DNA from 3 places in the Serratia symbiotica genome. Region 1 is predicted to be linked to each of the others. Evidence: predicted binding sites of a transcription regulator. Region 1 holds the regulator's gene; each other region holds the start of a gene.

What was found. The regulator Fur, encoded in region 1, represses iron uptake genes when iron is present. The targets are predictions, from matches to a motif close to ATAATAATGAGAACNACTATCAA.
Region 2: the regulator Fur is predicted to act here: its motif matches at 4,333-4,355, upstream of fepD (Fe(3+)-siderophore ABC transporter permease).
Region 3: the regulator Fur is predicted to act here: its motif matches at 2,864-2,886, upstream of feoA (ferrous iron transporter A).

The regions. Positions count from the first base shown of each region.
Region 1 is NZ_CP050855.1:1,917,709-1,924,569, reverse strand. It holds gene chiP (chitoporin ChiP) at 1-43, shown strand, start outside; gene SYMBAF_RS09595 (beta-N-acetylhexosaminidase) at 94-2,751, shown strand; gene fur (ferric iron uptake transcriptional regulator) at 3,143-3,589, opposite strand; gene fldA (flavodoxin FldA) at 3,910-4,449, opposite strand; gene ybfE (LexA regulated protein) at 4,632-4,907, opposite strand; gene ybfF (esterase) at 5,294-6,055, opposite strand; gene seqA (replication initiation negative regulator SeqA) at 6,290-6,808, shown strand; gene pgm (phosphoglucomutase (alpha-D-glucose-1,6-bisphosphate-dependent)) at 6,841-6,861, shown strand, end outside.
Region 2 is NZ_CP050855.1:1,659,116-1,665,976, forward strand. It holds gene SYMBAF_RS08255 (NupC/NupG family nucleoside CNT transporter) at 1-146, shown strand, start outside; tRNA gene SYMBAF_RS08260 (tRNA-Ala) at 408-483, opposite strand; tRNA gene SYMBAF_RS08265 (tRNA-Ala) at 543-618, opposite strand; gene gltX (glutamate--tRNA ligase) at 822-2,237, opposite strand; tRNA gene SYMBAF_RS08275 (tRNA-Val) at 2,531-2,606, shown strand; tRNA gene SYMBAF_RS08280 (tRNA-Val) at 2,638-2,713, shown strand; tRNA gene SYMBAF_RS08285 (tRNA-Val) at 2,753-2,828, shown strand; tRNA gene SYMBAF_RS08290 (tRNA-Lys) at 2,836-2,911, shown strand; gene fepB (Fe2+-enterobactin ABC transporter substrate-binding protein) at 3,133-4,137, shown strand; gene fepD (Fe(3+)-siderophore ABC transporter permease) at 4,374-5,408, shown strand; gene fepG (iron-enterobactin ABC transporter permease) at 5,408-6,439, shown strand; gene SYMBAF_RS08310 (ABC transporter ATP-binding protein) at 6,460-6,861, shown strand, end outside.
Region 3 is NZ_CP050855.1:3,006,180-3,013,040, forward strand. It holds gene SYMBAF_RS14960 (Tex family protein) at 1-2,112, shown strand, start outside; gene feoA (ferrous iron transporter A) at 3,005-3,229, shown strand; gene feoB (Fe(2+) transporter permease subunit FeoB) at 3,306-5,615, shown strand; gene SYMBAF_RS14975 (FeoC-like transcriptional regulator) at 5,615-5,851, shown strand; gene bioH (pimeloyl-ACP methyl ester esterase BioH) at 6,050-6,820, opposite strand; gene gntX (DNA utilization protein GntX) at 6,861-6,861, shown strand, end outside.

The sequences.
Region 1 (6,861 bases):
AGACGTCAAATTCATGGTCACCGCGCCATTCACCCTTTTCTGATGCAGTTGATTGCGCCGGGAAGACTTAACGGGAATAAAACGATGAAGAAGATGAATAGATTCAAGTTGCGTGCTTTTGCCGCGATGACGGCAACCCTTGGGCTATTTAGCGGCGCGGGGAACGCGCTTGCCAATCAGCAGTTGGTGGATCAACTGAGCCAACTGAAACTGAATGTGAAAATGGTGGATAACCGTGCCGCCGACAGCGGCCTGAACTGCGCCGCCTTGGGTGGCGACTGGGCGGCCTGCCACCGGATGTTGATCACCCTGAGCAATGACGGCCAGGCGATCAAGGGCAGCGACTGGGCGATTTATTTCCACAGCGCCCGTCAAACCCTGAAGGTGGATAATGATCAATTCAACATAACGCATTTGACCGGCGACCTGTACAAGCTGGAACCGACCAATAAATTCAGCGGATTCCCGGCTGGCAAGGTGGTGGAGATCCCGATCATCGCCGAGTACTGGCAACTGTTTAAAACCGACTTTGTGCCTCGCTGGTACGCCACCTCCGGCGACGCCAAACCGAAAATCCTGCTGAATACTGATACCGAAGACCTGAGCCAGTTCGTGATGCCCTTGACCGGCGACCAGTGGAAACGTACCAAGGATGACGACAACATCCTGATGACGCCAGCTTCGCGCTTCATTAAAAACGCCGAGCTGAAAACCTTGCCAGCCGTGGTGCTGCGTGGCCAGATTGTGCCGCCGCCGATGGAAGTGAAGGTACACCCGCAGGACATCGATCTCAGCAGAGGCGTGGCGCTGGAGTTGAGTGCGTTGGTTAAACCGACAGCAGAGGTCATCAGCCAGCGTTTCGCGCTGCTGGGCGTTGCCGCCAACGCAAAGGGGTATCCAATTAAGACTGCCATCCAGCCGGCTAAGTTTAAAGGGCTATCGGCAGTGCCGGGTGCCTATGAGCTGAAGATTGGCGAGAAGGAAGCGCGGGTGATCGGTTTCGATCAAGCCGGGGTGTTCAACGGTCTGCAATCGATCCTGTCGCTGGTGCCGACCGATGGCGGTAGCAACATCGCCACTCTGGATGCCAAAGACGCGCCACGCTTCCAGTATCGCGGCATCTTCCTCGACGTTGCGCGCAACTTCCACCATAAAGACGCCTTGCTACGCCTGCTAGATCAGATGGCGGCCTATAAACTGAATAAATTCCACTTCCATCTTAGCGACGATGAAGGCTGGCGTATCGAAATACCGGGCCTACCGGAACTGACCGAGGTAGGAGGGCAACGCTGCCACGACCTGAGCGAAACCCGTTGTCTGTTGCCGCAGTATGGTCAAGGGCCTGAGGTTTACGGCGGTTTCTTCTCCCGTCAGGACTATATTGATATCGTCAAATATGCTCAGGCGCGCCAGATTGAAGTGATCCCGGAAATAGACATGCCGGCGCACGCCCGTGCTGCGGTGGTTTCCATGGAAGCTCGCTACAAGAAACTGCATGCGGCTGGCAAAGAGCAGGAGGCCAATGAGTTCCGCCTGGTGGATCCGACCGATACTTCTGACACCACGTCGGTGCAGTACTTTAACCGACAAAGTTATCTGAACCCGTGCCTGGATTCATCCAAACGTTTTGTCGACAAAGTGATCGGCGAAATCGCCCAAATGCACAAAGAAGCCGGTCAGCCGCTGCGTACTTGGCACTTTGGTGGTGATGAAGCGAAAAACATTCGTTTAGGAGCTGGCTATACCGATCGCGTGAAACCTGAGCCGGGCAAAGGCGTTATCGATCAGAGTAAAGAAGATAAGCCTTGGGCAAAATCCCAGGTGTGCCAAGCGATGATAAGCAACGGCAAGGTGGCCGATATGGAGCACCTGCCGAGCTACTTCGCGCAAGAAGTCAGCCAACAGGTGAAGGCACACGGCATTGACAGAATGCAGGCTTGGCAGGACGGATTGAAAGATGCGCAGGACGCCAAGGTATTCGCCACGTCGCGCGTGGGCGTGAATTTCTGGGATACCCTGTACTGGGGCGGCTTCGACAGCGCCAACGATTGGGCGAACAAGGGATACGAGCTGATCCTTTCTAACCCGGATTACGTCTATATGGACTTCCCGTACGAAGTGAATCCAGACGAACGCGGTTATTACTGGGGTACCCGCTTCAGCGACGAGCGCAAGATGTTCAGCTTCGCGCCGGATAACCTGCCGCAGAATGCTGAAACCTCGGTGGATCGTGATGGCCACCGCTTTAGTGCCAAAAGCGGCAAACCCTGGCCGGGTGCCTATGGCATTTCCGCCCAGATGTGGAGCGAAACCCAACGCACCGATCCCCAGATGGAATACATGATCTTCCCGCGTTCGCTATCAGTGGCCGAACGTGCCTGGCATCGTGCTTCCTGGGAGCAGGATTACCAGGCTGGTCGTGTGTACCAGGGTGGGGAAACGCACTTTGTTGATGACAACGCCTTGGAGCAGGACTGGCTGCGCTTCGCCAACCTGATCGGCCAGCGTGAGTTGGCCAAGCTGGACAAGGGGGGCATCAGCTATCGCCTGCCGGTACCGGGTGCTCGCGTCATCGGCGGCAAGCTGGAAGCCAATATCTCTTTGCCGGGGTTGGGCATTGAATATTCTAGCGATGGCGGCAAGCAATGGCGGCGTTACGATGTGCAGGCCAAGCCGGTGGTAACAGGTGAAGTATGGGTTCGTGCGGTAAGCCCGGACAACAAGCGTTACAGTCGTGCTGAAAAAGTGTAAGGCAGGTTCCACGGAGACGGAGGTAGCCGGTTACCTAATCCTTTACCCGACCAGCAAAGAGGATTTATTCGATACGGGTGGTTATTCGCGTATTTAATAGCCTGCTGAAATCGGGAGAAAATAGTTGGTGATCAACACAGTATCAGACTGTTCTTAAGTAAGAACCTATCCATTAGGCTACTTATTTGCCATTTTGGCCCTGGGCAGTGCTCACCCTCCTCATGGACTCCCTGCGCGCTGCGGTTGTTGTGCGCTGTCCGTGTCCAAAATGGCTGCAACAATGTACGCTTAGTGTGCGGTACTTTCTTCAGTGACCTGACAAGGGACAAGGGCGGGGCCAGCCGCGTCAGTGCCGGGTTTAGTCTGCTAATCAATAATCCCGCTAGTGGGATTATTTCTTGTCGTGCAGCGTATCGTCTTCGCGGCAATCACCAGTTTCACAGTGGCCGTACAAGTACAGACTGTGGTTGGTGAGTTTGATACCGTGTCGCTTGGCGATATCCCGCTGACGCGTATCGATGGATTCATCACTAAATTCGATCACTTTGCCGCAGTCCAGACAGATTAGGTGATCATGATGGTACTGTTGAGTCAGCTCGAACACTGACTTGCCGCCTTCGAAATTGTGACGCGTCACAATGCCCGCATCATCAAACTGGTTCAGCACGCGGTAAACCGTCGCCAGCCCAATTTCTTCACTCATATCTATCAGTTTTTTGTACAAATCTTCCGCACTGACGTGATGGCATTCCGGATTTTGCAGTACTTCCAGGATTTTGAGTCGCGGAAGCGTGACTTTTAAACCAGCCTTCTTTAATGCGATGTTGTTGTCAGTCATGCGGATTCAGTCCTGTTGCTATACTAATCAACGTAAGGCGTTTTCACCTGTGTCATTGGTTAGCATAAAGAGTTAATTGCGTCTCATTATAGAACTGGTTGTTCTAAATGGAAACCGCACATTGTTAGTAGTGATATGATTAAATTCCTTTACTATATCACCGCAACGCTTTGATGGCTAAGATAAACCGATGACGCAGTTTACCGTGACAATGTGGGAAGCTACAAATGTGTCGCTTCTAATTACAGCAATCTGTACTGCTGATAATACTATGCACTTGGCTGGGCCTACGTTCAACTGTTGGTCAACAACAATGGCGCTCAGCCGACGATATCACCCAGGCTCAGTTCTTCGACGATCTGCGTAACCCAGGCTGAAACGCGCTCGTCGGTTAGCTCGGGCTGGCGGTCTTCGTCGATCGCCAGCCCGATGAAGTTGTCATCGTCTGCCAAGCCTTTGGATGCCTCGAAGTGATAGCCCTTGGTTGGCCAGTGACCAACGATGGCGGCACCGAGCGGCTCGATAATGTCGCGGAGGGTGCCCATCGCGTCACAGAAGTATTCCGCGTAGTCTTCTTGGTCGCCGCAACCAAACAACGCAACCAGCTTGCCGCTGAAGTCCACGTCTTCCAGCATTGGAAAAAAGTCATCCCAGTCGCACTGTGCTTCACCGTAGTACCAGGTTGGTATGCCCAGCAGTAGGATATCGAAACCTTCAAGATCTTCTTTGCTGCTTTTTGCGATATCGTGAACTTCAGATACCCCATCGCCAAACTGTGTCTGGAGAATTTTCTGAATCATTTTGGCAATGTTTTCGGTATTGCCAGTGTCGCTGCCAAAGAAAATGCCTACCGTAGCCATATCGCGTATAACCTTTTATTTCAATAGATTGCATTACACGATGTTAGGGATAACTCCGCTAACATCGGTTGAAATAGTACCCGGCAAGAGTTTGGAGCACCCTAGCGGCGCGCGTTCTTACCGGTAAACATCTTATTCTGAACGCTGCGACGCCTGTGTGGCTAAAGCGATCAATGTTCTGGTCACTGCTCTGCCAGTTGCGCCAGCAGCATGTGCTCGATAAGCTCGCTGCGGCTAATATTGCGCTGTTCCGCCAGTTTGTTCAGAGCGTCTACCGCATTTGCGTTGATTTTCAGCTCCACGCGGCGCAACCCACGCACTTTATCGCGCTGTAGCTGATTGCGCTTATTGATTCTAAGCTGTTCATCTCGAGATAGTGGGTTGGTTTTCGGGCGTCCCGGACGGCGTTCATCTGCGAATAGATCCAGCGTCGTGCGATCCGTTTGTTCTTTTGCCATAGGTAGCGGTGTACTGCAAGGGAGTATGCATCAAAAAGCGCTTATACCCGTCACACTTCAAGTTGCATGTGCGTTAGCTTTCCTCGCTCACCCCAGTTACTTACTGCTGTAAGCCCCTGCGGGAGCGCTGCGTTGTTGCCTTCCTGCAACTTGAATGATTTAAGGTATACATGCTTCTAGACGGTTCGGTTAACACACTTCGGGCCAATTAAACCCTTACTCAAATTTACCCCCAGATTGACGTTAACGAACACGCTGTAAATGGCGGTAAAATCATAACGAGGTATATTACCCCAGCAGGTAGAGCAACGACAATGCCTAACTAAGCCATAAAGGTGCCAAGTGGTTATCTTTAGTACGTTTTCCACCGTTAGTAGGGGGAACTGTCAAGCCTCGTCGAGAAAACGGTGCAGGACACGCAGCACTATTTCCGGTTTTTCGGCATGCACCCAGTGCCCGGTGCCTGCCACCACATGTGCACGAGCCTGCGGGAACTGGCGCACAATGTCTTCGCGGTCGCTGTCTTGTACATAGGGTGATAGGCCTCCACAGATGAACAGCGCCGGATGCGGCCATGCAGGCACTTCTTGCCAACCGATGATATTTTTGTACTGGGCGATCAGCACCGGCAGGTTAAAGCGCCATTCACCGTTATGGAAGGATTTCAGTAGGAACTGGATCACACCATCCTCGCGCAGAGAATGACGCATCAGTTGGGCGGCCTGTTGGCGCTGGGTGATGCCAGCGGCGTTGACGGCTTCCAGTGCGGCAAAAATTTCGTCGTGACGGCGGGTGCGGTAATGCACGGGTGCCACATCGATGACAACCAGCTTATCGACGCGATGGGGTGCAATGGCGGTTAGCGCCATGGCTGCTTTGCCGCCCATTGAATGACCGATGACAATAACTTGCTCCAATTGCAGATCGTCGAGCAGTGTTAGCAGATCCTGCGCCATGGCCGGATAGGTCATCTCTTCAGAACGCGGTGATAGCCCGTGGTTGCGCAGGTCGACCTTAATGACCTTGCAGTGCTGATTCAACTCGCGCGCTAGCACGCCCAGGTTGTCCAGATTGCCGAACAGGCCGTGGATCAGCACCACCGGCAGGGCATCTGACTCGGCGACCAGCAGTTGATAATGTAATTTCATCGAGAAGTTCTTACTAAGAGATATTTAGATTAGGGTATCATGATCGAATCGCATGATGAATAACGCGGATTTTAACGGCGCAAGCTTGGCAGAATCCATTATAGATATTAGTCTGCATTCTCCGTTCTGCGGCCTGCAGTGGTGCTCGCCCCCGCGATTTTAACCGTATAATCCCATAGCTTGAACGTAAGGTTTGGCTTTAGGTTCTAAGTAGAAAAACAGTACTGGATAAAGATGAAAACTATCGAAGTTGATGAAGAACTTTACCGCTATATTGCCAGCCACACGCAACATATTGGTGAAAGCGCGTCCGATATTTTACGCCGCATGCTGAAATTTACCGCAATGCAACCGGTGGCGACTGTCAGCCCGCGAGAAAAAGCGCTGCCTGCGCCACTTGCGTCTGACCGCGTGCGTGCCATGCGTGAACTGCTACTGTTGGATGAATATGCCAAACAGAGCAAGGCCATTGAGCGTTTTATGCTGGTGCTCTCCACGCTTTATACCCTTGATGCCGCCGGTTTTGCCGCCGCCACCGATGCGTTGCATGGCCGTACCCGTATTTATTTCGCCAGCGAGCAGCATACCCTGCTGGCTAACGGTAGGCATACTAAGCCGAAACACGTTCCAGGCACCCCTTATTGGGTGATCACCAATACCAATACTGGTCGCAAGCGTAGTATGATCGAACACATTATGCGCGCGATGCAGTTCCCGGCGGAACTGACGGAGAAGGTTTGCGGGACCATCTGACACTAGCCAACAGTGATAAGAAGGAGATGTCGATGGCAAATAATCCACGTGCT
Region 2 (6,861 bases), 260 kb from region 1:
CTTCCATCGGCATCGTGGCTGGGGCGATCAAAGGGCTGAACGAACATCAGGGCAATGTGGTGTCACGATTTGGTCTGAAGCTGGTATATGGTTCAACGCTGGTCAGTATTCTGTCTGCCGCTATAGCAGGTCTGGTGCTCAGCTAAACGGCACCGCGAAAATGTGACCAGGTATGCGGTGTCAGTTAAGGGGCCGTTGACCCATTCAGTGGCGGTGTAAAATCCGGAAACGGGAAATGTTTCCGGATTTTTTCGCAGAGAAACAATCTGACGCTATGAAGTAGCACTTGGTATAAGAAGTAGCACTTGGTAACAGGAGTTTAGTACGATAATTAGAGGCTAAAGATAGCCGGGAGCAGAATAGAGTAGGATGATGAAGAGGTGGGGGTAGAAAACACGCTTTAATCGTGGTGGAGCTAGACGGGATCGAACCGACGACCTCTTGCATGCCATGCAAGCGCTCTCCCAACTGAGCTATAGCCCCATAAAAGTGCTAGGTGTTACCGACGTTATGGTATCTTTTACCCCTTCGCAAAACAAGTTTGGTGGAGCTAGACGGGATCGAACCGTCGACCTCTTGCATGCCATGCAAGCGCTCTCCCATCTGAGCTATAGCCCCATTCCACAACGCGGTTGTGCTGCGAACCGGGCGCATGATATGAAACCCCAGAAACACTGTCAACGGCTAAATGGAATTCCTCGATCAAGCGCTGAAAAAGCCGCCAAATTAGCCTGCTTAACGCCCAAAATCGTCAATAGAGGCTAGATCGTCACGCGAGATCGTTCCACAGGGTGGCTTGATTGATACCGCGCGACGGGCAATCAACCCCGCGCTTCGCGCTCGGCGATGTATGCCAACGCCCTATCGATACGCTGTAGGGAACGCGCTTGGCCGATCGCATACACAGTGACGTCCATGCCAGGCGATTGCCCAGCCCCCGTCACTGCTACGCGCAGCGGCATGCCGACCTTGCCCATCCCCACACCCAGCTCATCTGCGGTACCCTGAATAGCATGGTGCACATTTTCCGGCGTCCATGGGCTGATGGTTGCCAACTTGGCACGCACCGCTTCCAGCGGCTGGCGGGCGACCGGTCGCAAGTGTTTCTTGGCGGCATCGGCGTCGAACTGGTGGAAGTCTTCATAGAAGTAGCGGCAAGACTCAGCCATTTCTTTCAAGGTTTTGCAACGTTCACCCAGCAGCTTGACGATATCTTTCAATTCAGGGCCATTGCGGGTTTCGATGCCCAGTTGCTCAACGTGCCACGCCAGATGTACCGCCACTTCTTCCGCTGGCATATGGTTGATGTAGTGATGGTTCAGCCATTGCAATTTCTCAGTATTGAAGGCGCTGGCGGACTTGTTAATCGCATCCAGGGTAAAGAACGTTTTCATATCGTCGAGGGAGAATATTTCTTGATCACCATGCGACCAACCCAGACGCACCAGGTAGTTCAGCAACGCCTGCGGTAGGTAGCCATCATCACGATACTGCATCACCCCCACTGCACCGTGCCGCTTGGACAGTTTCTTGCCGTCGTCGCCGAGGATCATCGAGACGTGCGCATATTCCGGCACCGGCGCACCCAGCGCTTTCAGGATATTAATCTGGCGTGGGGTGTTGTTGATGTGGTCTTCGCCACGGATCACATGGCTGATTTCCATATCCCAGTCGTCCACCACCACACAGAAGTTATAGGTTGGCGCACCATCGGTACGGCGGATGATCAAATCGTCCAGTTCCTGATTACTGAATTCGATTGGGCCACGGATGTTGTCGTCAAAGATCACCGAGCCTTCCTGCGGATTGCGAAAGCGCACCACATGCGGTTCATCATCAGTGTGGCTGCACTGGCTATCACGGCAGTGGCCGTCATAACGTGGCTTTTCACCGTTTGCCATCTGCTTTTCACGCAACGCGTCTAGACGTACTTTGGAGCAAAAACATCTATAGGCCGTGCCCTGCACCAGCATGTCGTCGATCACCGCGTTGTAGCGGTCAAAACGCTTGGTCTGGAAGTAGGGGCCTTCATCCCAATCCAAATTCAACCAGTTCATGCCAGCCATAATTGCGTCGATCGCTTCCTGAGTGGAACGTTCCAAGTCAGTATCTTCGATACGCAGAACGAACTCTCCGCCCGCATGGCGGCTAAACAACCAGGAATAAAGTGCAGTGCGGGCACCACCGACGTGCAGATAGCCGGTAGGACTCGGCGCAAAACGGGTTTTGATTTTCATTGGGTTCACTGCCTTATTACGCAACGCGTGTCGGCAGGTTGCCAACGGTTGCTCGGAATTTAAAAAAGTGGGCGACATTGTATCACCACAGGCTGATTCCTCAACGTTGACACGATATTTCGCTGGCTAATTCCGCGCTCTCTGCGGCTGGTTTCGCATGACGATGAGGCAAAATTTGGCATTGCTGGCGATAATGATCGCACCCTGCGTAATTTTACGCCGAACGATTGAAATCATTTTAAAAACCATTGACTCACTTTGAACTATCCCTATAATGCGACTCCAACAAGTTGGGGCGATTAGCTCAGTTGGTAGAGCATCTCCTTTACACGGAGGGGGTCGGCGGTTCGAACCCGTCATCGCCCACCATCTTGTCGAACAGTAAGAAATGAGAACATCAGGGTGATTAGCTCAGTTGGTAGAGCACCTTCTTTACACGGAGGGGGTCGGCGGTTCGAGCCCGTCATCACCCACCACGTGTTTGTCATTTTGCAGTAACCAGGAAGCCCTGAAGTGGGTGATTAGCTCAGTTGGTAGAGCATCTCCTTTACACGGAGGGGGTCGGCGGTTCGAACCCGTCATCACCCACCATTTCTGCGGGTCGTTAGCTCAGTTGGTAGAGCAGTTGACTTTTAATCAATTGGTCGCAGGTTCGAATCCTGCACGACCCACCAATTCAAAAAAAGCGCCTTCTTTGAGGCGCTTTTTTGCATTTTCAGCTTGAAACACCTTTCTCGGTCAACCTTATGCGCATCCTTGCTATGTGTTCGCCACAAGGGATACGAATGGTTATCATTTTAATATTTTGCGTGGTAAATTAGCGCAGTTATTTCACCAAGCCAATCTGCTAGCCAGATTGATACGCCTTTATTTAAGGAAAAAGAAAGAGCTTGCTATGACACTATCCTTACGCCCTCTGCTCATTTCATTTATCGGCGCATGCCTACTGCTCAGTGGTTGTGACCTGGACGATAAAACGGCTAATCAGCACGTGCCTTTCAGTACTGAACACCATGGCTGGCCGCGTACGATTAACAGCGTCATAGGCCCTTTTACTCTGGAAAAACCGCCACAGCGTATCGTCTCCACTAGCGTTACCCTTACCGGCACCCTGCTGGCCATTGATGCCCCCGTGGTCGCCAGCGGTGCTACCAGCGCCAACTCTTCGCTCTCTGACGCTCGCGGTTTCTTTACCCAATGGAGCAAAGTGGCAACCCAGCGCAATGTCAAGCCGTTGTACCAGCTAGAAGCCAACGCCGAAGCCATTGCCGCCGCCAATCCTGACTTAATTATTATCGCATCCACCGGTGGAGACTCTGCGCTGAAGTTGTACGACCAGCTATCAACCCTAGCGCCAACACTGGTACTCAATTATGGCGATAAGAGCTGGCAGCAACTGGCTAGCGAGTTGGGTGATATCACTGGCCATGAGCAAGGAGCACAGCAGGCCAAAGCCCGCTTTGAACTACGGGTGAACCAAATGAAACAGGCCATCACCTTACCGCCACAGCCCACTTCCGCGCTAGTTTATGTCGACAATGGGCGTGAAGCCATGCTATGGACGCCGGATTCCGCCCAAGGGCGATTGCTGACCCAACTGGGTTTCCAACTGGCCATCCCGCCGGAAAGCGCCAAGGGCAACGCCAGCATGGGAAAACGCCAGGACATCATTCAGCTTTCAGGAGAGAAAATGGCCGAGGGCCTGAACGGCAAAACGCTGATGCTATTCTCAGCCGATGATCGTAAGGTCAAAGAACTGTTGGCTAACCCTTTCTTGCAACATTTGGAACCGGTAAAACAACACCATGTTTACGCCGTTGGCAATGATACCTTTCGCCTTGATTACTACAGCGCCACTAATATGCTGAATAGCCTCGAACAACAATTCAAAAAATCCTGATTTTGGCGCTGGCAGGTCGGGTGCCTGCCGTTTCTCATTTCATCGCCAGATGAAGTATAGGGTGCAATGATGATATTTAATTTGTTGAAATATAAATATTAATAGGCAATTTAAATGCCTCATCGCGCATATCCGATAGATGCATTCCTCAGTGATCTCATGCTAACCTGTACCCACTTTCATGGACGCAAATAAATAATACTGAGAATAAAAATTATAAAGGAGTTACCGGTGTGATGTTATCCACTCCACCTGCCACGCGCACAGCTTGCCCCCGTAGCCTGAAACGCGTTTCTGGTCTTGGCGTCTGCCTGATGCTGCTATCACTGTGCGTTATGGCCAGCCTGATGATAGGTTCCAAACCTATTCCATTTAATGACGTTTGGTTCAGCCTGCTGGGCCAGCTTACCAACGCTGACAGCACCATTATCCTCAACGCGCGTTTGCCGCGCACGCTGGTCGGCATCCTGGTCGGCATAGCGTTGGGCGGTACCGGTGCCCTGATCCAGGCGTTGACACGCAACCCACTGGCCGATCCCGGCGTACTCGGCATCAACGCCGGTGCCAGCTTCGCCGTGGTGCTGAGCATTATGTTTTTTGGTGCCACATCAATCGAGAGTTATATGAGCTGGGCCTTTATCGGCGCGGCTATCACCACTTTATTGGCATACCTGATCGGCACGCTGGCAGGTGGGCGCATCAACCCAGTACGGCTGACGTTAGCCGGTGTAGCGATAGGCGCGGTGCTAACCGGCATCACCACCGGCCTCTCGCTGCTCGATCCGCAAACCTTTGACCAACTGCGTTTCTGGCAGGCTGGCACGCTGGATATTCGCACTTTGGCTAGCCTGTCTGTCACCGCACCCGCCATTTTGCTCGGTGTCTTGCTGACGCTGGCTATCGTTCGTCCGCTAAACACTATCAGTATGGGGGAAGATCTCGCCATCGCGCTCGGCACACCGATGGTGCTAACCCAAACTATCGCCGTTATCGCCATCACGCTGCTGTGCGGTGCGGCGACCGCCACCGTTGGCCCGATCGGTTTTGTCGGTCTGATGGTGCCGCATATTGCCCGCTGGTGGGTCGGCCCCGATCAGCGTTGGATATTGCCCTATTCCATGCTGATGGCACCGGTTTTGCTGCTGTGTGCCGATATCATCGGCCGTCTGTTGGTGCCTGGCGAGCTGCGGGTTTCGATCGTCACCGCCTTTATCGGCGCGCCGGTGTTGATCTGGCTGGTACGCCGTAAGAAAACGCTAGGGGGGTTGTGATGTCACGACAACGCATCCTGCTTATTGGTCACCCGGACGGCCTCCTGAATTGGCGCTTGCCGCTGCGCGTGCTGGTGATTAATGTGTCGCTGCTGGTACTCTGCCTGCTGTTAGCCATAGCGGCACTGTGCTACGGCACGCTGCATCTTTCGTTGGAACAGCTATTTTCCGCACTCAGCGGCCAGGCACCGGAGAGCCTGATGATCGTAGTCACGCAATGGCGCTTACCGCGCATCACTATGGCACTGCTACTAGGCGGCGCGCTCGGCATGAGCGGTGCCATCTTCCAATCGATTACCCGTAATCCACTCGGTAGCCCGGATGTGATCGGTTTCAACATGGGTGCTTACACCGGTGCGCTGATCACTATTATTCTGTTCAGCGGCGGTTATTACCACATCGCAATTGGCGCGCTGGCTGGCGGTCTCCTTTCCGCTGTGGTGATCTATCTGCTTGCCTGGCGACAAGGCATTGTCGGTTTCCGGCTGATTATTGTCGGTATCGCTATCAGCGCGGTGCTGGTCTCTACCAACACCTGGCTGATCATCACCGCTTCTGTGGAACGTGCCATGGATGCCGCCATATGGCAGGCCGGTTCTCTCAATGGCTTGACCTGGCAAAAATCGCAGCCAGCAATCGTATTTATCGGCCTGGCGGCCAGCGCCGCACTGCTGATGAGCAAACGTCTACAACTGCTAGAGATGGGCGACGATGCGGCGCAGGCGCTGGGGGTAAATGCAGAAAGCAGCCGAATGTGGCTGATGCTATTCGGCGTGACCCTGACTGCTGCCGCCACCGCCGGGCCAATTTCGTTTATCGCCCTGGCTGCCCCACAGATCGCGCGCCGCCTGACTGGCCAGTCTTCAGTCACTTTGACCTCGTCGGCGCTGGTAGGGGCAGCGTTGCTACTGGGCGTTGACACCATTTCCCAGCCGCTTTTCGCGCCAATCCAGTTGCCGGTTGGCGTAGTGACTGTCAGCATCGGCGGCCTGTATTTGATCTGGCTGTTAATCCGTGAATCTCACAGATAATAATGAAGAGTAAAAATACTATGAACCACCGCCTGCACGCCTCGCATCTGACACTAGGCTACGACCATAAAATCATCGCCGATGACCTGAGCGTGGCGATCCTTGATGGTGCCTTCACGGTGATTGTCGGGCCGAATGCCTGCGGCAAATCCACGCTACTGCGCGCACTGTGTCGCCTGCTGAAACCCAGCGCTGGCGAGGTATTCCTTGATGGCAAAAGCATCAGCCGTTTTGCCACCAAGGCGCTGGCACGTGAACTGGGCCTACTGCCGCAAACCTCAATTGCGCCGGACAGTATTACCGTGGCGGCGTTGGTTTCCCGTGGGCGTTACCCACACCAAAGCCTGTTGAAACAATGGACTCGTGCCGACCAGCAAGCAGTCGAGGAAGCGATGGTGGCCACCAACGTCAACCAACTGGCC
Region 3 (6,861 bases), 1.1 Mb from region 1:
AAATCGATTGAAGAACAGGGCAAGCTGAGCGAACCGTTGGCACAGGCGATTAACGCAACGTTGAGCAAAACCGAACTTGAAGATCTTTACCTGCCATACAAACCGAAACGCCGCACCCGTGGGCAGATCGCCATCGAAGCCGGTCTGGAACTGTTGGCAGATAGCTTGTGGCAACAGCCGCAACAGCAGCCGGAACAGTTAGCCGAGCGCTACGTCAACGCCGACAAAGGTGTGGTGGACGTAAAAGCCGCCCTTGATGGCGCACGCTACATCCTGATGGAGCGTTTTGCCGAAGACGCCACCCTGCTTTCCAAGGTACGCAGCTATCTGTGGAAAAACGCCCATCTGGCTTCCAGGGTGGTGGAAGGCAAGGAGGAAGAAGGTGCCAAATTCCGCGACTATTTTGACCACCGCGAACCTATTGCTCAGGTGCCTTCGCACCGTGCGCTGGCGATGTTCCGTGGCCGCAACGCTGGCGTGCTGCAATTGGCGCTGAATGCCGATCCACAGTTTGAAGAAACGCCGCGCGAAAGTCAGGCGGAGCTGATTATCATTAACTACCTCGGCCTACACCTGAACAATGCCCCAGCCGATGCTTGGCGCAAAGCGGTAGTCAACGGGACTTGGCGTATCAAGGTGCTGCTACACTTGGAAAGCGAACTGATGAGCACGCTGCGTGAGCGTGCGGAAGATGAAGCAATCAACGTTTTTGCCCGCAACATGCAGGATCTGCTGATGGCTGCCCCAGCGGGCATGCGCACCACCATGGGCCTCGACCCTGGCCTGCGCACCGGGGTGAAGGTGGCAGTGGTGGACACCACCGGCAAGCTGATCGCCACCGACACCGTTTATCCGCACACGGGCCAAGCGGCGAAAGCCGCCGCCAGCGTGGCGGCGCTGTGCATCAAGCACAAGGTAGAACTGGTGGCCATCGGCAACGGCACCGCCTCACGCGAGACCGAGCGTTTTTATCTCGACCTGCAAAAGCAGTTCAACAAGGTAAAGGCACAGAAGGTGATCGTCAGCGAAGCGGGTGCCTCAGTGTATTCTGCCTCCGAGCTGGCAGCGCTGGAATTCCCGCACCTCGACGTGTCGCTGCGCGGCGCGGTGTCCATCGCCCGCCGTCTACAAGATCCGCTGGCGGAGTTGGTGAAGATCGACCCGAAATCCATCGGCGTTGGCCAGTACCAACACGATGTCAGCCAAAACCAACTGGCTAGGAAGCTGGACTCGGTAGTGGAAGACTGCGTGAACGCCGTTGGCGTCGATTTGAATACTGCCTCAGTACCGCTGCTGACCCGCGTAGCCGGCCTGACGCGCATGATGGCGCAAAATATCGTCAACTGGCGGGATGAGAATGGCCGTTTCAGCAATCGCGAGCAGCTACTGAAAGTCAGCCGCCTGGGGCCGAAAGCCTTCGAACAATGCGCTGGCTTCCTGCGCATTAACCATGGCGACAACCCACTGGACGCCTCCACCGTTCACCCGGAAACCTACCCGATAGTGGAGCGCATTCTGGCCGCTACCCGCCAGACGTTGCAGGACTTGATGGGCAATGCATCGGCGATACGCAACCTGAAAGTCAGCGATTTCACCGACGAGAAGTTTGGCGTGCCAACGATAACCGACATTCTGAAAGAGCTGGAGAAACCGGGCCGTGACCCACGGCCGGAGTTCAAAACTGCCACCTTTGCCGAGGGCGTTGAAACCCTCAATGATTTGCGACCAGGGATGATCCTGGAAGGTTCAGTCACCAACGTCACCAATTTCGGTGCCTTTGTGGATATCGGCGTACATCAGGACGGCCTGGTACATATCTCCTCGCTGGCAGACAAGTTTGTGGAAGATCCGCACACCGTGGTGAAAGCCGGTGATATCGTCAAAGTAAAAGTGATGGAAGTCGATTTACAGCGCAAACGCATCGCGCTAAGCATGCGTTTAGATGAACAACCCGGTGAAGGTTCAGCGCGCCGTGGCGGCAACCCCGCGGCACCAGCGCAGAATAACCTCAGCCGCACAGCGGCGAAAACGGCCAAACCACGCAGCAGTACCCCGGCTGGCAACAGTGCCATGGGCGATGCCCTATCGGCGGCACTCGGCAAAAAACGTTAAATCGGACTATTAGGGCGCAGCGAGTTGCGCCCTTGCCGATAAACTATCTCGCACTTTTTTTCAACACGCCATCCAGAATGCCAATCGGCAAATATCTCCCGCTCGCCATTTATACCCTAAATCATGCGCCTAGCAGGAAGGCGGCAAAGCAGCGACAAATCGGTGGGGAACCGATTTGAACCGTGCTTGCGCTGGGCCGCAGGCTGAACCTCAGGGATGAGGTGCATTAATCCCCAGGAGTTTACATCATTCAGTGACTGGGTTGAGCGAGGAAAGCTCACGCCCAGGCAACTTGAAGTATGGCGGGTATATTAAGAACCTATCCCATTAAGCTATTTTATTTGCCATTTTGCACCTGGGCAGCGCTCACCTTCCTCACATACTTCAGGCTGCGGTTGTTGCGCATTGTCCGTGTCCAAACTGGCTGCAACAATATGCGCCTACTGGAATAGGCTCTAACTTTTCAATTAACACTGCGTGTTCATTTGGTTTTTTATGGGCGAAACACCTATGGTTACCGCCCGTATTCCACCATTAAAATATTATTAAATTCCCTGCGGTAAAAATAAAAGGCGACGGAACTGCCGCCATAATTGTCAAGGCTATGAAATCAATCACAACTACGCAACTGATTGCTCATCATTCTCATCTGTGCCATTAGTCATACAGCTTTCATCAAAGCAATGTTGCTGGCGGTTGCGATTACCACAATAACAATTGGTTACCAATACCCTTTCCTTGCGCATTGAAAGCAATAACGATTCTCACTATTATTGCTTTTTTTATTTCTTGCGCAGATTTATAGGTGAGTAACGCCGATGGCGCATCTTGTTCGCCGACAACGCGCAATAATCATCAGCTCTACTACCCCGACTCCCGGAAGGTTAATGACATGCCTATTCTGCCCAAACACACTTATAAGATCGCCGGCTTCTCCAGCGAAATTGGGCCAGCTTATCGCCAGAAATTGCTATCGCTCGGTATGCTGCCCGGCTCCTCATTCGAGATAGTGCGCGTTGCGCCGCTCGGCGATCCGATAGCAATCAAGACCCGCCGCGTCAACCTGGTGCTGCGCAGAAAAGATCTAGCCCTGTTGCTGCTTGACGAGCAACCCTGAGCCGTCGTCATTGGGTTCGATTGCCGCCGTTCCATTGCGCCGGCGTTGTTTTCACTAACTAGTATCATCTTTGATTATGAAAAAACTCACCATCGGCTTAGTAGGCAATCCGAACTCCGGTAAAACCACACTATTCAATCAACTGACCGGTGCCAAGCAGCGGGTTGGCAACTGGGCGGGCGTCACCGTCGAACGCAAAGAAGGTCAGTTCACTACGCCACAGTCTGAAGTTAAGCTGGTCGACCTGCCAGGTACCTATTCCCTGACCACCATCTCGGAGCAAACCTCGCTCGACGAACAGATCGCCTGCCACTACATCCTCAGTGGCGATGCCGATCTGCTGATCAACGTGATCGACGCCTCCAACCTGGAGCGCAATCTCTACCTGACGCTGCAACTGTTGGAGTTGGGCATCCCGTGCATCATCGCGCTGAACATGCTGGATATCGCCAGAAGTCAGCATATCGATATCGATATCGCCGCGCTGTCGTCGCGACTGGGCTGCCCGGTGGTGCCGATGGTTTCCACCAAGGCCGATGGCATCGGCGTGCTGAAGCAGATGATCGACAATCATCAGTTCAACGAGTTGAAAGCGCTGGTGAGCTACCCATCGCTGTTGCTGAAAGAGGTCGCCACGCTAAGCGACGCCATGCCGGAGCACCTGCCGACGGAGCAACGCCGCTGGCTGGCGTTGCAGATGCTGGAAGGTGATATCTACAGCCACAGCCTGGCTGGCCCCGCCACCACGCTGCTGCCGGCGGCCAAGCTGGCGCTGCAACAGCAGGAAGATCCGGCGCTGATGATCGCCGATGCCCGTTACCAGTCGATCACCACCCTATGCGATGAGGTCAGCAACTCGCAGCAGGCGATGCCGAACCGCCTGACAGAACTGCTGGACAAAGTGATCCTCAACCGCTGGCTGGGGGTGCCGATCTTCCTGCTGGTGATGTACCTGATGTTCCTGCTGGCGATCAACATCGGTGGCGCGCTACAGCCGATTTTCGATATCGGGTCGGAGGCCATCTTCATTCAGGGCATTCAGTGGCTCGGTTATACCTTACACTTCCCTGAATGGCTAACCCTCTTCCTGGCACAAGGGGTCGGCGGCGGCATCCATACCGTGCTACCGCTAGTGCCGCAGATCGGTATGATGTATCTGTTCCTCTCTTTCCTTGAAGACTCCGGTTACATGGCTCGTGCGGCGTTCGTCATGGATCGTCTGATGCAGGCGCTTGGGCTGCCGGGCAAATCTTTTGTACCCCTGATCGTCGGCTTCGGCTGCAACGTGCCTTCGATCATGGGTGCCCGAACGCTGGACACCCAGCGTGAACGACTGATCACCATCATGATGGCACCTTTCATGTCCTGCGGTGCCCGCCTGGCGATCTTCGCGGTGTTCGCCGCCGCCTTCTTCGGCCAGGACGGCACGGGGGTGGTGTTTTCGCTATATATGCTCGGCATCGTGGTCGCGATCCTCACCGGCCTGGTGCTGAAATACACCCTCATGCGCGGCGAAGCCTCACCATTCGTCATGGAGTTGCCGGTCTACCACGTACCGCACCTGAAAAGCCTGCTGCTGCAGACCTGGCAACGGTTGAAAGACTTCGTGCTACGCGCTGGCAAAGTGATCGTGATAGCCAGCATCTTTATCGGTGGCCTAAACAGCTTCACGTTCAGAGGCAAACCGGTCGACAACATCAACGATTCCGCGCTGGCGTCGGTGTCAAAAATGATGACGCCGCTGCTACAGCCGATGGGCGTGCACAACGATAACTGGCAGGCCACCGTTGGCTTGGTGGCCGGTGCCATGGCGAAAGAAGTGGTGGTCGGCACGCTGAACACCCTTTATACCGCCGAACGTATCAGCAACCAGGAATTCGACGCCGCCAGCTTCAATCTGCTGGATGAGCTGGACGGCGCGCTGCGGAAAACCTGGCAAGGGCTGAAAAACACCTTCAGCCTAAGCGTACTGTCCAATCCTATCGAAGCCAACAAGGGCGAAGGGGAGATGGAGGTCAGTTCGATGGGGGTGATGAGCAGCAAGTTCGGTTCGAACATCTCCGCCTACAGCTACTTGATTTTCGTGCTGCTGTATGTCCCTTGCGCGTCGGTAATGGGTGCCATCGCCCGTGAATCAAGCCGTGGCTGGATGACGTTCTCCATTCTGTGGGGGCTGAACATCGCTTACTCGCTGGCGACGTTGTTCTATCAGGTGGCGACTTTCAATCAGCATCCACAGTACAGCCTGACGGTTATCCTGGTGGTAGCGCTGGTTAACCTGTTGATCCTGTGTAGCCTACGCCAGGCGCGCAGCCGCGTCACGGTGCGTCTGGGCAACGCCACACCAGCCTCCTGCTGCAAGTGCTCCCAGGGGAACTGCCACTGATGACCAGTCTGCTGCAAGTGCGTGATGCGCTTGCACTGCACGGCAACGTACAGGCGCAACAGCTCAGCCGTCTGTTAGGTGCGCCGGCACCGCTGGTGCAGGCGATGCTGGAACGTTTAACGGCCATGGGTAAGGTGATGCGCATTGAGCAGGATAACAACACCTGCCTGAGCGGCAGTTGCAAAAGCTGCCCGCAAGGGCAAGGGTGCAGTACGGTGGTGTATCGATTGAAGTGATCTCATCAGGGCGCGTATGAAGCGCCCTATCCTGCCTTTCTCATCAATATTTAGAACCCATCCCATAAGGCTATTTTATTTGCCATTTTGGCCCTGGGCAGTGCTCACCCTCCTTACGGACGCCCTGTACGCTGCGGTAATTGCGCGCTGTCCTGATCCAAATTGGCGGCAACAATGCACACCTACTGGGATAGGTTCTTAATGTGCTGCACTAAAAGACACAATAATCGACGCGAACTCGTCAGGATGAGAAATAAAAGGCGCGTGGGCAGCTTTAGACACCATCACCGAGGCTGAATGCGGCCAACTAATGTCGAGCCGTTCAGCGACCTTGCGCGGCACCAATCCATCGAGATAGCCATAGACACGCAGCAGCGGCAGAGCCAATCCCGCCAACGGCTGGCGTAGATCAGCGGTGCGCAATATCTCCAGGCCGCCGTTCAACACCTCAACTGTGGGCATCGGCTGATTGAGCACCACCGATTTCAGCAGGCGGGCATCCTGACGCGCGTTATTAGTACCCAACGTCTGTAAGGCCAAAAAGCGCTCAATGGTGCGTTGGAAATCCTGACTCAACTGATGCTGAAAACCACTCAACACGTCCGGGCGGATACCTGGCCAATCGCCTCGCACGGCAAAGCACGGCGAGGACGCGACGGTGATCAACCCGCGTACTCGCTTCGGCTGCATCAGCGCTGCCTGGCTGGCCACCAGCCCACCAAGTGACCAGCCGAGCCACCAAGCCTGTGGCGGCGCGGCCGTGAGCGCCCTCTCCGCCATCTGCTCTAGCGACATCGCGCCAAACCCTTGGCTGCGGCCATAGCCGGGCAGATCGACCAAATGTAGGCGAAAATGCGGCGTCAGCCGCGCCAGCATGCAGCCCCATACCTCGGCATTCAAACCCCAACCGTGCAGCAGCACAAGATCGCGTCCACCTTCACCTATTATTTGCCGATACAACGCTGTCATCGGTTAATGTCCTTGCAAGTTCGTTCGTTACCGGGAACCTA